DNA from 4 places in the Streptomyces sp. JL2001 genome. Region 1 is predicted to be linked to each of the others. Evidence: riboswitches for the same ligand, from Rfam matches in the RefSeq annotation. Region 1 holds a riboswitch; each other region holds the start of a gene.

Evidence for each region. A riboswitch is a leader RNA that binds a small molecule or an ion and turns the genes downstream of it on or off. The one in region 1 is predicted to bind cyclic di-AMP.
Region 2: linked by a shared signal. The riboswitch ahead of ACE1OA_RS16325 (M23 family metallopeptidase) and the one ahead of ACE1OA_RS05805 (LysM peptidoglycan-binding domain-containing M23 family metallopeptidase) in region 1 are both predicted to bind cyclic di-AMP.
Region 3: linked by a shared signal. The riboswitch ahead of ACE1OA_RS02165 (LysM peptidoglycan-binding domain-containing protein) and the one ahead of ACE1OA_RS05805 (LysM peptidoglycan-binding domain-containing M23 family metallopeptidase) in region 1 are both predicted to bind cyclic di-AMP.
Region 4: linked by a shared signal. The riboswitch ahead of ACE1OA_RS08720 (M23 family metallopeptidase) and the one ahead of ACE1OA_RS05805 (LysM peptidoglycan-binding domain-containing M23 family metallopeptidase) in region 1 are both predicted to bind cyclic di-AMP.

The regions. Positions count from the first base shown of each region.
Region 1 is NZ_CP169421.1:1,330,619-1,334,472, forward strand. Features, by position in the region: gene ACE1OA_RS05800 (SGNH/GDSL hydrolase family protein) at 1-684, opposite strand, end outside; gene ACE1OA_RS05805 (LysM peptidoglycan-binding domain-containing M23 family metallopeptidase) at 866-1,825, opposite strand; cyclic di-AMP (ydaO/yuaA leader) riboswitch at 1,828-1,984, opposite strand; gene ACE1OA_RS05810 (tyrosine-protein phosphatase) at 2,376-3,188, shown strand; gene ACE1OA_RS05815 (DUF6126 family protein) at 3,219-3,371, opposite strand; gene ACE1OA_RS05820 (helix-turn-helix domain-containing protein) at 3,392-3,854, opposite strand, start outside.
Region 2 is NZ_CP169421.1:3,689,083-3,692,936, reverse strand. Features, by position in the region: gene ACE1OA_RS16335 (MerR family transcriptional regulator) at 1-153, shown strand, start outside; gene ACE1OA_RS16330 (PP2C family protein-serine/threonine phosphatase) at 345-1,505, shown strand; cyclic di-AMP (ydaO/yuaA leader) riboswitch at 1,752-1,899, shown strand; gene ACE1OA_RS16325 (M23 family metallopeptidase) at 1,911-2,978, shown strand; gene ACE1OA_RS16320 (aldo/keto reductase) at 3,076-3,854, shown strand, end outside.
Region 3 is NZ_CP169421.1:472,628-476,481, reverse strand. Features, by position in the region: gene ACE1OA_RS02175 (FecCD family ABC transporter permease) at 1-420, shown strand, start outside; gene ACE1OA_RS02170 (FecCD family ABC transporter permease) at 417-1,493, shown strand; gene ACE1OA_RS02165 (LysM peptidoglycan-binding domain-containing protein) at 1,616-2,512, opposite strand; cyclic di-AMP (ydaO/yuaA leader) riboswitch at 2,517-2,699, opposite strand; gene ACE1OA_RS02160 (class I SAM-dependent methyltransferase) at 3,310-3,854, shown strand, end outside.
Region 4 is NZ_CP169421.1:2,000,817-2,004,670, forward strand. Features, by position in the region: gene ACE1OA_RS08710 (HPr family phosphocarrier protein) at 173-454, shown strand; gene ACE1OA_RS08715 (GntR family transcriptional regulator) at 636-1,319, opposite strand; gene ACE1OA_RS08720 (M23 family metallopeptidase) at 1,502-2,272, opposite strand; cyclic di-AMP (ydaO/yuaA leader) riboswitch at 2,286-2,452, opposite strand; gene ACE1OA_RS08725 (M16 family metallopeptidase) at 2,664-3,854, opposite strand, start outside.

The sequences.
Region 1 (3,854 bases):
GTCCCGGCGGACCTCCAGCGGGCCGCGCGGCGGCAGCGGCGGCCACGGCTGGTCGGGGTCGGCCGGCACGTCCATGCCGAGGACCTGGGCGGCGCGCAGCGCGACCCGGGTGTGCCCCTCGGGCGACAGGTGCAGCCGGTCGTCGTCCCAGGCCCGCCTGTCCTGGACGGACTTGAGCGACCACAGGTCGAGGACCGGGCAGCCGTAGCGGTCGGCCACGGACCGGACGTGCGCCGTGTAGGTGGCGATCTTGCCGCGCAGGTGCCGCAGTACGGGGACGTCGCGGGTGTCGAAGCCGGTGGTCACCATCACGGTGCCGACGGCGGAGGTCAGGTCGGCGACGGCACGCTCGAAGCGCTCGGCGACGTCGTCGGGGTCGGTGCCGGGGCGGATGATGTCGTTCCCGCCGGCGCAGAAGGTCACCAGGTCGGGGGCGAGTTGCTTCGCGCGGGGCACCTGCTCCGCCACGATCTGGTCGAGGAGCCGGCCGCGTACGGCGAGGTTGGCGTATCGGAATGCGTCGTGCTCGGGCAGCTGGTCGGCGAGCAGGACCGCGAAACGGTCCGCCCAGCCGACGTACGCCCCGTCGGGCCCCGGGTCCCCTACGCCCTCGGTGAAGCTGTCACCGATCGCCGCGTACGACCCGAATACGTGCGCGTCTGTTGATCTCGAATCGTCTGCCACGAGAACACATCTTTCCCTTACGGATGTGACCTACGCGACCGTAGGGCGGGGTTGACGACGGGTGAGATACGCCACCGGTCAAGATTGCGCCAAGCCGGAATACGCGGCAGGTTCCGCGGGGTCGGCACGACACCCCCGAGGCCCGGCACGTGACGTGCCGGGCCTGACGGGGCGTCGAGGATCAGACGTTGACGCCGTGCTCCCGGAGGTAGGCCAGCGGGTCGATGTCCGAGCCGTAGCTCGGCCCGGTGCGCATCTCGAAGTGCAGGTGCGGACCGCTGGAGTTGCCGGTCGAGCCGGACAGGCCGATCTGGTCGCCGCCCGCGACGGTCTGGCCGGCGGAGACGGAGAGGGAGGAGAGGTGGGCGTACTGCGAGTACGTGCCGTCGGCGTGCTGGATGACGACCTCGTTGCCGTAGGCGCCGCTCCAGCCGGCGGAGTAGACCGTGCCGGGGCCGACGGCCTTCACCGAGGTGCCGGAGGAGGCGATGAAGTCGACACCGGTGTGGTAGCCGGAGGACCACATGGAGCCGGAGGCGCGGTACGGGGTGCCGATGCCGCCGCCGACCGGGGCGACCCAGCCGGAGCCGGTGGACGGGGTGGACGGCGCGCTCTGCGCGGCCGGGGCCGTGGACTGGACGGCGGGACGCTCGCTGCTGCGGGAGCTGCGGGTCTCGGCGGACGCCTTCTTGGCGGTGGCCTTCTTGGCGGGGGCCTTCGGGGCGGCCTTGGGCGCGGGGGCCTTGGCCGTCGACTTCGCGCCGAGGGTGAGCTTCATGCCCGGGAAGATCAGCGAGGGGTTCCCGCCGACGACCTGGCGGTTGTCGGAGTAGAGCTTCTTCCAGCCGCCCGCGAGGTGGTGCTCGGCGGCGATCTTGGACAGGTAGTCGCCGGCGACGACGGAGTAGGTACGGGGCTTGGCCTTGGCCGCGGGGGCCGCGGCGGGGGCCTGGGCCGGGGTGGCGGCCGCGGCGGTGACGGCCTGCTGCGGCGCCTGGGCCGGGGCGGCCTGCTCGGCGGCGTGGGCTCCGGTCGCACCGAGGAGCGGCAGGGCGACGACGGCGCCACCGGCGCCGGCGGCGACGAATCCACGGCTGATCGGGTTGACCTTGGGACGGCGGTGCTTACCCTTCGCGGGCATGGCGAATTCCTCTCCGTCGCCTGCGAGGTGAGCTGTCGGGTTCGGACTGGAGATGTCCGGTCGCGCCTTCGCGCGACTTCACCCCGAGCCGTCCTGACCTGAAGGATCGGCGTACTACCTGGGTCCCCCGCTCCTGCCACACGTGGGTGGGTGCGAATTCCGGACGGTGGCAGGATTCGGCGGTCCGACCGGATTGACGGTGACCGTAGACGAGCGGAGTCGGCGCGAACAAGCCACCGCTTTCCCCCCGCATTCCCCGATCCGGAATTCTTCGGGAATTCCGGTCACCCTGCGTGGATGACGGGCCTTCGGCCCCCTTTGCCCAGAAGGCCGTTGCCCAAGACGATCAGGCACGTTCCGTCACAGTTATGACGCTGCTCACGCGCCACAGCTCATCTCCCCTGTAACCAGGGCGCGTTATCTCTAATATCCCAATTCGGACAGAACACCCATTCCCGTCCGAGGGGTGTGCGAACCAGCCACCTGCCGGGATGATTGCACCAAGAACCGATCTCGCACGATCAAAGATCGTCGACACTCAGGAGCACTCGTGACGCAGCAGCTGCCGCAGGTCCCGTCGACCGAACCCGAGCTGAGCGGGGTACGCAACTTCCGTGACGTCGGTGGCCTGCCGACCACGGACGGCCGGTCGGTTCGGTTCGGGCGGCTCTTCCGCAGCGGCCACCTCGCGCACGCCACCGAGGAGGACGCGGCCTTCCTGACGACGCTGGGCCTGCACACGGTCTTCGACTTCCGCAACCACGCCGACCGCAAGGTCGAGGGTCCGGACGTCGAGCTCCCGGGCGTACGGAACGTGAACATCCCGCTCAACGATCCGGCCGACGGCAAGGAGTTCTGGAAGCTGGTGAGCGGCGGCGAGCTGGAGCAGCTGCGGGAGGCGCTCGGCAACGGCAAGGCCGCCGACCGTATGTCCGATTCGTACCGGAAGATGATTGTGGAGCGCACCGCCGAGCACAGCCGGATCCTGCACTCCATGGCCGAGGACAGCATCCCCGCCCTGATGCACTGCGCGGCCGGCAAGGACCGCGCCGGCCTCTCCATCGCGATCTCGCTGCTCGCGGTCGGCGTCGAGCGCGAGGCCGTCGAGGCGGACTACCTGAAGTCGAACGACCCGCACCGCCGCTACAAGGTGCGCCGCAGCTCCACCTCCGCGGACGCGATGGCGCCCGAGGTGATGGAGCTGCTCAGCCCCCTGTTCGACGCGCGCCTGGAGTACATCCGGGCGGCGTTCGACACGATCGAGCTGACCTGGGGCACGGTCGACGACTACCTCTCGCAGGGCCTGAAGCTCTCCCCCGAGACGCGCGAGCGCCTGCGCGGGCACCTGCTCGACGGACAGTAGGAAGCAGGGCCCACGGACCGGCCCGACGGACTACTTCTGCCCGCCCATCGCGAAGAGCAGATAGAGGAAGCCCGCGAAGAGGTGGCCGGCCACCAGGTAGGCGAAGAGGCGCAGGACGAGCCCCTTCGGGAACTTGCCCTCGCCGCGCTCCTCACCTGTGATCGGTGCGGACTTTTCGGACATGACGGCCCCTTCCGGTGGGCTCAGCGCGGATGCGGGGCCCCGTCGCCGAGGCACAGCTCGGCGGCGGGACTCTGCATCAGGGTATGGACGAAGAGCAGCTCGGCGCCGCCGCGGGTGGCGGCGCCGATGCGGTGCGGGGTGAGCGAGTCGAAGTGCGCGCTGTCCCCCGGGTCGAGCACGTGCACGGCGTCGCCGAGGGCGAGGCGCACCCGGCCGTCGAGGACGTGGAGCCATTCCTCGCCGGGATGGACCCGGACGATGTCGGTACGGGTGGCGTACGGCACGTGGACCCGGAGCGCCTGCAGGGCGCGCCCGGGGCCGCCGGCCTGATGATAGATCCAGCCGTCCGCCTCGACCGGCTCGGAGCGGCCGGCCCGGACGATCGGATCACGCTCGGGGGGCACCTCCCCCAGCAGCTCGGAGACCGTCGTACCGTAGATCCTGGCGAGGGCGAGCAGCATGGGCAGCGAGGGTTGCCGGCGG
Region 2 (3,854 bases), 2.4 Mb from region 1:
GCCACCACGACGCCGTCGAAGGACTACGTGATCGGCCTCGGCCGGATGTACGTCGACGACCCGCGCTTCACCGCCAACTACGACAAGCACGGTGAGGGCACGGCGCTCCTGGTCCGGGACGCGATGGAGATCTACGCGGAGCGGAACCTCTAAGGGCTGTCCCGTGATCCGCGGTGGGCCGGCGCACGGCGTCGGATGCGGTGCACCGCAAGGCGGAGGGTCGCTCTCAGGCCGGCGCTCCTCCGATCGGAGCATCGGGGGTCGCCGCACCGTGCGGCGGCCTCCAGGCTGGGGAGGGCGCGGTACGGTCCGTCGCCGTGCAGGGACCGGGCAGGAGAGCACAGGTGGGGCAGCGATCGGCGGGTGACGGCACGAGGAGGCCCCCACGCCCGCGCGGTGAGCGGACCCGCCGCTTCGTCCGGGCCCTTCCCCCGCTCGTCATCCTCGGCGGCATCGTCTTCGACCTGGCGACCCCGTCGGCGTACACCGCGGCGCCGATGTTCTCGGCCGCGCCGCTCATCGCGGCACCCTTCTTCTCGAAGCTGACGACCCTGCTGACCGGCATCGCGGCCGTGCTGGCGTGCGTCGGGCTGCACATCTACAACGGCACCACCACGGAGCCGCCCTCGGCCACCGAGACCCTCACGGTCATCACCGTCTCCGCGCTGGCCATGGTGATCAACCGCGTGGTCCAGCGCAGCGGCCGGCAGCTGGCCTCCGCCCGGGTGATCGCCGAGACCGCCCAGAAGGCGGTGCTGCCCACGCCGGTCGAGCGGATCGGCGGGCTGCAGATCGCCGCCCGCTACGAGGCCGCGCAGGCGGACGCGTTCATCGGCGGCGACCTCTTCGCGGTCCAGGACACCCCCTACGGGGTGCGGCTCGTCGTCGGCGACGTGCGGGGCAAGGGGCTGGAGGCGGTCGAGGCCGTCGCCGTCGTGATCGGCGCGTTCCGCGAGGCGGCCGAGCAGGAGGCGACCCTGGAGGGCGTGGCGCAGAGACTCGAGCGGGCGCTGACCCGGGAGGGGACCCGCCGGGACGACCTGGACGCCTTCGAGGGCTTCACCACCGCCGTGCTGGCCGAGATCCCCCGCGGTGACGGTCTCGTTCGAGTCGTGAACCGTGGCCACCCCGAGCCGCTGCTGCTGCTCCAGGACGGGGCGGTGGAGCATCTGGAGCCGAGCCAGGCCGCGCTGCCGCTCGGCATGGGCGAGCTGGCCGCCTGGCCGGACCGGGCCGACGAGACCCCCTACCCTCCGGGCTCGACGCTGCTCTTCTACACCGACGGCCTGTCCGAGGCGCGCGACGCGGCGGGCGCCTTCTACGAGCCGGGCGGCCGTCTGGCCGGGCGGATCTTCCCCGGTCCGGAGGAACTGCTGGACGCGCTGGTCGACGACGTCCGCCGGTACACGGGCGGCGGATCGACGGACGACATGGCGCTGCTGGCCGTGGGCCGCCCGGTGCAGGGCCAGCCGGAGCGCCGCCGGACGATGCGGGTGGTGCCCTGAGGCGTCCATCCCGGTCCTGAGAGCCGGCGGGGTGACCATGCGTAGTCGCGAGGTACCGCTGCGATAACAATTGATGCAACGTCAGATAAGGAGTCTCGAACGGATGACTCCTGAGCGGCGGTCAAATCGCCCTGTAGTGCATCAATCTCTTGAACGATCAAGGGGAACAGCTTGGAATCGGACCCCCGTGTCTATTAACGTTCGATAACGCAGCGCGGTCGTCCCAGTCGTCGCAAGAGACGGCACCGTGCGCACGCGCCGAATCCCGAAAGGGAACCGGGGAACCACCACTTGGGGTGAATCGGACACTCTCGCACCTGTGCGAGGGCGCCCGTAGGAGACCTTCCTGCTCCGAACCCGTCAGCTAACCCGGTAGGCGGCAAGGAAGGAAAGGAGTACGCCTCCGTGGCGTCCAACACCCCTGCCCCCGAAGCCCCCTTCCATGCGTTCGGTGCCTCGGGTGCCGCCGGGACCGACCCCGACGGCGCGGCGGGCGAGTGGAACCCCACCGAGGAGACCCTCCGCCAGCAGAGCCGGGCCGGTGGCCGCCACCGGGTCGTCAAGCAGCGCTCGGGCTTCGCCCGTTCCTCCACCGTCCTCGGCGTCGGTGTCATCGCGGCCGTCGGCGCGGGTGGCCTGGCCACCGCGCAGGAGAAGCCGCCGGTCTCCATAGCCCTGCCCGACCTCGACCTGCCGGACGCCGAGGACCTGCCCGGCGTCGGCGCGCTGATCTCCGGCGACGAGGACCGGAACACGACCGCGGGCTCCGGCAACGACCTGCACGCGCTCACGGCCTCCGTCGGCGCGCCCGTCGACGGCGCCGACCGCAAGACGGAGGGCGGCGACGCCGGCGAGGCGCTGCGCGCCCGCATCCTCCAGCAGGCCGAGCAGCAGCAGGCCTCCGCCGACGCCGCCGAGAAGGCCGCGACGGAGAAGGCGGCGACCGAGAAGGCCGCCGCGGAGGCCGCGGCCCAGGCGGACGCGGCCGAGAAGGCGGCGGCCGAGGCGAAGAAGAAGGCCGAGGCGGAGGCCGCGGCGAAGGCCGAGGCCGAGCGCCTGGCCAAGCTCGCCGCCAGCTACGCGCTGCCCACGTCCTCGTACACGCTCACCTCGACCTACGGCGAGTCCGGCTCGATGTGGTCCTCCGGCTACCACACCGGCCTGGACTTCGCGGCCCCCACGGGCACCCCGGTCAAGGCGGTGCACGGCGCCACGGTCAAGTCGGCCGGTTGGTCGGGCTCGTACGGCTACCGCATCGTCCTGGAGCTGTCGGACGGCACCGAGGTCTGGTACTGCCACCTGTCCTCGATGACCGTCAGCGTGGGCCAGTCGGTCGGCACCGGCGACACCATCGGCCGCGTGGGCGCCACCGGCAACGTCACCGGCCCGCACCTGCACCTGGAGGTCCACACCCCGGGCGGCGACGGCGTCGACCCGGCGGCCTGGCTGGCGAGCAAGGGCCTGTCGGTCTGATCCTCCCGGGAACCTCCCCGGCCGCGGCGGCCCTGGCGACGAACCCCGCGCCAGGACCGCCGGAATAGCGGCCCCGCCGCAGGTCGTTCACCGACCCATGACCTCTCTTCGCCCGCTGGGCTCCTCCGACCTGCACGTCTTCCCGCTCGCGCTCGGCGGCAACGTCTTCGGATGGACCGCCGACGAGGCGCAGTCCTTCGCCGTCCTGGACACCTACGCCGCCGCCGGCGGCAACTTCGTCGACACCGCCGACTCCTACTCCGCCTGGGCCGAGGGCAACCAGGGCGGCGAGTCCGAGACGATCGTCGGCAGGTGGCTGGCGTCGCGCGGCAACCGCGACGAGATAGTCGTCGCCACCAAGGTCGGCGCCCACCCCTCGTACAAGGGACTCGCGCCCGTCACGATCAAGGCGGCGGCCGAGGAGTCCCTGCGCCGGCTCGGCACCGACCACATCGACCTGTACTACACGCACTTCGACGACGAGTCCGTGCCCGTCGAGGAGATCGTCACCGCGCTCGACCAGCTGGTGAAGGACGGCAAGGTCCGTGCCGTCGCCGCGTCGAACATCTCCCCGGCGCGGCTGCGGGCCTCCCTCGACTTCGCCGAGGCGGAGGGACTCACCCGCTACGTCGCGCTCCAGCCGCACTACAACCTGGTCTCCCGCGACACCTACGAGGGCGAGCTCCTGGACACCGTCGAGCGGGCCGGACTCGCGGCCGTGCCGTACTTCGCGCTGGCGTCGGGCTTCCTGACCGGCAAGTACCGGCACGGGACCGCGGTCGACAGCGCCCGGGCCGCGGGGGCGGGCCGGCATCTGGAGACCGAGCGGGGCCGCACGGTGCTCGACACGCTCGACGCCGTGGCCCGCGCGCACGG
Region 3 (3,854 bases), 860 kb from region 1:
TTCTGGTCGGTCCTGCCGTTCGCCGCCGTCGGCCTCCTCGTCGCCCTCGTGATCGCCCCCGGTCTCAACGTGACGGCACTGGGCGACGACAGCGCGACCTCCCTCGGCGCCCGCCCGGCACGGGTCAAGGCGGCCGGACTGCTCGCGGCGACCCTGCTGAGCGCGGCGGCCACCGCGGCCGTCGGACCCATCGCCTTCGTCGGCCTCGCCGTGCCCCACCTCGTACGGGCCCTCGTCGGCGTCGACTTCCGCCTGCAGATCCTCTTCTCCGCTCTCGTCGGTCCCGCGCTGCTGCTCTCCGCCGACGTCGTCGGACGCGTGCTGCTGCGCCCGCAGGAGGTCATGGTCGGTGTCATCACCGCGTTCATCGGGGCGCCCGCGCTGCTGCTGGCGGTCCGCAGGATGAGAGGAAGCGCATGAGCGCCCGTCAGGCCCCGGCGCCCGCCCCCGTCAGGACGGCGCCGCGCCGGCACGTGCTCCGGATCGGCGGCGCGGTGTCGCTGCCGATCCGCACCTCCACCGTCGTCCTGGCCCTCGGCCTGCTGCTGCTGATCGTCGTCGGAGCGGTGGCCACCCTCACCCTGGGCCGCCTCGGCATCCGGCTGCCCGACCTCCCCACGGCCCTGCTGGGAGGCGCGGAGGGCAAGAACGCCTTCGTCCTGAACCGGCTGCGCGGACCGCGTCTGGTCGTCGGCATCGGCACCGGCGCCGCGTTCGGCCTGTCCGGCGCGCTGTTCCAGTCGGTCACCCGCAACCCGCTCGGCAGCCCGGACGTCATCGGGCTGGGCGCGGGCGCCGGAGCCGGCGCGGCCATCGTCGCCCTGCTCCTGCCGGACGTCGTACCGGTCCCGGTCGGCGCGCTCCTCGGCGCGGTCCTGGCCATGGTGCTCGTCTACGTGTCGACCGGGACGGGCTTCCGCAACCCGGTGCGCCTCGTCGTCGCCGGCATCGGTGTCTCGGCCATGGCGGTCGCCGTCATCCAGTACGTCGTGTACGCGGTGGAACGGGACAAGGCGACGGTCCTGAGCGCCTACGTCAACGGCAGCCTGTCCGCCCGCTCGTGGGACGACGCGACCACGATCTGGCTCGTGCTGGCCGTGGTTCTTCCGTTCGCCGCCCTGCTCTCGCGGGACATCGGCATCGGGGAGATGGGCGACGACACCGCCGCCGCGCTGGGCGGCCGTCCCGGGCGGACCAAGACCGCGGCGGTCACCCTGGCGATCGTGCTGTCGGCCGCCGCCGTGAGCGTGGCCGGACCGATCGCCTTCATCTCCCTGACCGCCCCCCAGATCGCCAAGCGGCTGTCGCGCGGGTCCGGTCCCCAGCTCGCCCTGTCCATGCTGGTGGGTGCCCTGCTGCTGGTCCTCGCCGACCTTGCCGCCCAGCAGATGCCGTACCTCGACAACCTGCCCGTGGGCATCTACACGATGGCCATCGGCGGGCTCTACCTCGGCCACCTGCTCGTCCGGGAGTGGCGGCGGGGCGTGCTGTAGGCGGCCCGCGCCGCAGGCCCCGACGACGGGCCCGGCACGCGAGGAAGGCCCCGACCCCCGAGCGGTCGGGGCCTTCCCCGTCGTATGGGCCGGCGCGCCCGTCAGGAGGCGCCGTGGCCCCGTCAGTAGGCGCCGAAGACGTTGTCGATGGAGCCGTACTTGTCGGCGGCGTAGTTGCACGCGGCCGTGATGTTGGCGACCGGGTCGTACATGTCCATGGACGTGCCGGGCACGTGGTACGCCAGGAAGGTGGGCTCGATGACCTGGAGCAGGCCCTTCGAGGGAGTGCCGGCGACGGCGTTGGAGTCCCAGTTGTTGATGGCCTGCGGGTTGCCGGAGGACTCGCGCATGATGTTGCGGTGGATGCCCTCGTAGGAGCCGGGGATGCCGTGCTGGGCCATCACGTCCAGGGACTCCCGGATCCAGCCGTCGAGGTCGTTCGTGTAGCTCTTCACGGCGGCGGCGGGGGCGGCGGCCGGAGCCGCCTGCTGGGTCTGCCGGGCCTGCGGCGCGGGCGCGGTGCGCTGCTGGGAACGGCTGGCCCGGTCGGCGGACGAGGACTTCGCCGGCTTGGCGGCCTTCGACTTCTGCGCGGGAGCGGGGGACTTGGGCTGCGGCGCCGCGGAATTGCGGTGCAGCGTCAGCTTGAGACCCGGGTGAATGAGTGACGGATTGTCACCGACCGCAGCGTGGTTGGCGCGGTAGAGAACCTTCCAGCCGCCCCGGACACCCTGCTCGTAGGCGATCATCGAAAGAGAATCGCCCGGCACGACGGTGTAAGTCTTGGGAGCTGCGGCAGGCGCCGCCGGCAGCGATTCCGTGATCTTTTGCGACACATTTGCTGCCGCGTTCGCCGTGGCAATGGCCGGAGTGATCTCGGGGGCGGTGCGGGGGGCGGCGTGGGCGGTCGCGGAGGCGACGAGAGGGAGGGCCAGTGCCGCTCCACCCGTGCTCGCGAGGGCGATACCGCGGGCGAGCGGACGGCGCTTCGGGCGTCGGTGCTTACCGTTTGCAGGCATGACGGATTCCTCTCCGGAGCCTGCGGGGTGAGCTGTCGGGTTCGGGCTGGAGATGCCCGGCCGCACACGTGCGACTTCACCCCTAGCCGTTCCGGAATCCGGACCGGCGAATACTTGGGTCCCCCGCTCCTGCCGGCGGTGAATAGTGGGAATTGCGGATGGTGGCAGGATTCGGCGTTCCATCCGAATGGAGGTGACCGTAGGCGAGGAATACCGTCGGAAACAAGGCGTCTCGACGATGTGATAAACGGCGTCGCGGAGGCCCGTGAAGCCCCGAACTTCCCTGAATCAGGGGGAGATGGGGCCCGACGGCGGGTATGACGGCCGATGCCCCGTGAGCCATGTCACCTGAAAGAAATGTCCGACATCACCCCATAATTCCGAGCAAAAGAAGATTGATGCTCATGGGGTGGGTGGTCGTTTTATGGCCTTTTATGCGCGCCGATGTGACGACTCGCCGTCCAGGGCCTCTCCGCTTGCCCGGATCCGCGTCCCGGACACCCCTCCGGTCCCTCGTGCCACGAGGTCTCCCGTCCGGCTGCGGGGGCGGTCGTGACCTCCCTACGATCTGTCGCGACCGAAGGGGGGTCCGCAGCAGCGGCGCGGAGGTGTTCACCGTCCGGTCGACGACCTGGAGGACCCCCGGCGCCGGCTCCCGATCCGGCGCCCGTGCCCGACCCCCGCTGACGTCACGTCGCCGGCCCGGGGCGGTCAGGCCCGAGAAGGGTGCCGGCGCGCGACCGCGGGGTCGCACGACCGGGCTGCCTCCGGTCATGGGCCCGTGGGATGCTGGGGACATGGGGGATCACGTGGACCACGCGGCCGTCCGGCGGAGTTACGACACCGTGGCGGAGGAGTACGCCGACCGGCTCGGCAACGAACTGGACGGGAAGCCGCTCGACCGGGCCCTGCTCGGCGCACTCCTCGAAGAGGCCGGGCAGGGGGCCGCCGTCGCCGACCTCGGCTGTGGACCCGGGCACGTGACCGGCTGGCTCGCCGCCCACGGCGCGCGGGCCGTCGGCATCGACCTCTCCCCGGGCATGGTCGCGACCGCCGCCCGACGCCATCCCGAGGCGGCGTTCCGGGAGGGCGACCTGCTCGCGCTGCCCGCCGAGGACGGCGAGTTCGACGCGGCCGTCGCCCTCTACTCCGTCATCCACGTCGCCCCCGACGAGCTCGGCCGCGCCTTCGCCGAGGCGCACCGCGTCCTGCGCCCCACCGGGCTGCTCCTGGTCTCCTTCCATCAGGGCGAGGAAGTGCGGCACCTGGACGAGTGGTGGGGACACGAGGTGGACGTCGACTTCCGCTTCCTGGACCCCTCCCGGGTGAGCGGACTCCTCGC
Region 4 (3,854 bases), 670 kb from region 1:
GGGTCAGCCTACGACCGGGACACGGCGCCGGCACCGGTCGCGCACGACGTGGGTGCCGTGCAAGGTAGGAGGGCCGGAGGGCTGTTCCGGCCGGGCCGGAGGTCGGCACGAGCACCTCGCAACCCATGAGAGACTGGTCTAGACAACCGGCCAAGACTTGAAGGGCAACACCATGGCTGAGCGCCGCGTCAACGTCGGCTGGGCCGAGGGCCTGCACGCCCGCCCCGCCTCCATCTTCGTCCGTGCCACCACGGCCTCCGGGATCCCCGTGACGATCGCCAAGGCCGACGGCAACCCGGTGAACGCCGCTTCCATGCTCGCGGTGCTCGGCCTGGGCGCGCAGGGTGGCGAGGAGATCGTGCTCGCTTCGGACGCCGACGGCGCCGAGGTCGCCCTGGACCGTCTGGCGAAGCTGGTTGCCGAGGGGCTCGAGGAGCTTCCCGAGACCGTCTGACGACACCTCACGCGGGAGCCGCATCCGTCCGAATTCCGGCGGGTGCGGCTCCTTCGTCTATTCCGGATTCATCCGGAGCGGTACGAGCCATTTGCTCGCCGCCCGGGAAATGCGCACACCGAATTGCGGGCAGCACGAGATCCGGCCCCCGTATTCACTCTCTTTGTATACGGTGCCACCGTTAATTCCGGATGCTCGCGGTGTTTACGGCATGTTGCGAAGGCCTCACACGGCCGCGCCCGGACCGTTTGGGCCGGTGCCGGGCCAGCGAGCGCTCGGCGTGCAGCGCGGTCAGCGCCCGCGCCCGCTCGGCGTCGCCGCGGGCCACCGCGTCCACGATCGCCCCGTGCTCCGCCCACTCCTCCACCGGCTGCGCCGCCGGCTCGACCGCGTACATCCAGGCGATCTTGTGGCGGAGCTGGGTGAGGAGCGCCGTCAGGGCCGGACTGCCGGCGGCCTGCGCCAGCGTCTCGTGGAACCAGCCCCCCAGGGACCGCAGGTCGTCGCCCTGGCCCCGCCTGGCCCTCTCCTGGCCCAGCCTGACCAGGCCGCGCAGCACCTTGAGATGGGCCTCGGTGCGGCGCTGCGCCGCCCGCGCGGCACCCAGCGGCTCCAGCAGGGCCCGCATGTCCAGCAGGTCCGCCGCCTCCTGCTCGGTGGGCTCGGCGACATGGGCCCCGGCGTGCCGGCGGGTGACCACGAACCCCTCCGACTCCAGGGTGCGCAGGGCCTCGCGGACCGGGACGCGGGAGACTCCGTAGCGGCGCGCCAGCTGCTCCTCGGTCAGCCGGCCGCCGCGCTCGAAGACACCGGAGACGATGTCGTCCCGGATCGCCGTGCATACCGAGTGCGCGGGAATGCGCATGTTCGACCTCCGCCTTAATCCGCGCGAAACCCATCCGATGGACGCCTGTTCGCCGACCCTTCCGTGACTCTATTGCAGCAGAGGGATATTTCCGAAGGCCACCGTCGGCCCATGGATTTCTTTTGGCCTGCAAAAAAGCCCCGGCTCAGTACGAGCCGGGGCTTTTCTGACGCGGGCGGGGTTCAGACGTTCACACCGCGCGCACGCAGGTACGCGATCGGGTTGATGTCGGAGCCGTACTCGGCGGTGCTGCGGGCCTCGAAGTGGAGGTGGGGGCCGGTGGAGTTACCGGTCGACCCCGAGAGGCCTATCTTCTGGCCCGGGGTGACGGTCTGGCCGACCGAGACGCTGATGACCGAGAGGTGACCGTACTGGGTGTACGTGCCGTCGTGCATCCGGATGACGATGTTGTTGCCGTACGCGCCGCCCCAGCCGGCCTCGACGACGGTGCCGGAGCCCACGGAGACGACCTTGGTGCCGGAGGAGGCGTGGAAGTCGACCCCGGAGTGGCTGCCGGACGACCAGAGCGAGCCGCCGGTCTTGTAGCCGGTGCTGACGTACGAACCGGCGACGGGGAGCTGGAAGGAGGCGAGGCGCTTGCGCTCGGCCTCACGGGCCGCGCGCTCCTTAGCCAGGCGGATCTCCTTGGCGCGGGCCTCGGCCTTGCGCTTGGCCTCCGCCGCGGCCTTCTCCCGGGCGGCGGCCTCGACGGCCTCCCGCTCCTGGGCGGCGGCCTGGGCGCTCACGGTGTCCGCCAGGACGTCGGCGACGACGGTCTGGTTGAGGCCGGTGTCCTCCAGCGAGGGGGCTTCCGTGTCGGCGGCGAGCGCCGGGGAAGCGAGGGTTCCGATGACGCCGGTGGTGGCGAGGGTGGCGATGCCGGCGATGCCGGCGCCACGGCGCGCCATACGGCTCGGTCCACGATGCTTCCCGGTGGCACGGGTGAACGCCATGTAGTGGCTGATCCTTTCCTTCCTTCTCGCCTACCGGGTTAGCTGACGGGTTCGGAGCAGGAAGGTCTCCTACGGGCCCCTCCGCACGGGTGCGAAGGCGTCCGATTCACCCCAGGGACTTCGTTGTGGGTCCCCGGCTCCCCAGGCTCGCGCCTGACGGGGACTCGGCGATGACTGTCCGATGCCGCGGGCGCGGCGGGTGCAACTGGCGGACAGCCGGATCGAAGCTAAGCGGACCGCCTTTCAATCGCCAAACAGACAGGCCCGTTTGTAAGACATGCCACAGGGCAAACGATCACCCAGCCCGCCATTCCGGACAAAGCAGAGGACCCCGACATACCACTCGATCGGGGTCCCGCTGCCATGCCTTTTCGGCCACCGGTCTCCGCAATCAGCCGGAGACGACGGTCACTTCGCCGATGCCGAGCGCACGGACCGGCTCCGCGATCGCGGCCGCGTCGCCGACGAGGACGGTGACCAGACGGTCCACCGGGAAGGCGCTGACGACGGCGGCGGTCGCCTCGACCGTGCCCGTCTCGGCCAGCCGCGCGTACAACTGCGCCTGGTAGTCGTCCGGAAGGTGCTGCTCGACCTGGTCGGCGAGCGTCGCGGCGACGGAGGCGGCCGTCTCGTACTTGAGCGGCGCCACGCCCACGAGGTTCTGCACGGCCACGTCCCGCTCGGCGTCCGTCAGACCCTCGGCGGCGAGGGTGCGGAGCACCTTCCACAGGTCGTCAAGTGCCGGGCCGGTGTTGGGGGTGTCCACGGATCCGCTGATGGCGAGCATCGAGGCGCCGTTGCCCGCGCCGTCGGAGCGGAGCACCTGCCCGAAGGACCGGACACCGTAGGTGTAGCCCTTCTCCTCGCGCAGCACGCGGTCCAGGCGGGACGTGAGCGTGCCGCCGAGGCAGTACGTGCCGAGGACCTGGGCCGGCCACACGCGGTCGTGCCGGTCGGCCCCGACGCGGCCGATCAGCAGCTGGGTCTGGACGGCGCCCGGGCGGTCCACGATGACCACCCGGCCGGTGTCGTCGGCCGTGATCGGCGGGACGGGGCGGGCCTCGGCGGTGTCGCCCGTCCAGGCGCCCAGCGTCTCGGCGAGGATCTTGTCCACGTCCACGTCGGTGAAGTCGCCGACGACGACGGCCGTGGCCGTGGCGGGGCGGACGTGGGCCTCGTAGAAGGCGCGGACGGCCGAGGCGTCGATCGCGGCGACCGTCTCCTCGGTGCCCTGCCGCGGCCGGGACATGCGCGAGTCGGCCGGGAACAGCTCCTTGGAGAGCTGCTTGGCCGCCCGGCGCCCCGGGTTCGCCGTCTCGTGCGGGATCTCGTCGAGCCGGTTGCGCACCAGGCGCTCGATCTCGGTCTCGACGAAGGCCGGCGCGATCAGGGCCTCGGCGACCAGGCCGAGGGCCTTGGGCAGCCGGGAGACGGGCACCTCCAGGGAGACCCGGACGCCGGGGTGGTCGGCGTGCGCGTCGAGCGTGGCGCCGCAGCGCTCCAGCTCGGCGGCGAACTCCTCGGCGGAGTGCTTGTCCGTGCCTTCGGACAGGGCGCGGGCCATGATGGTGGCCACGCCGTC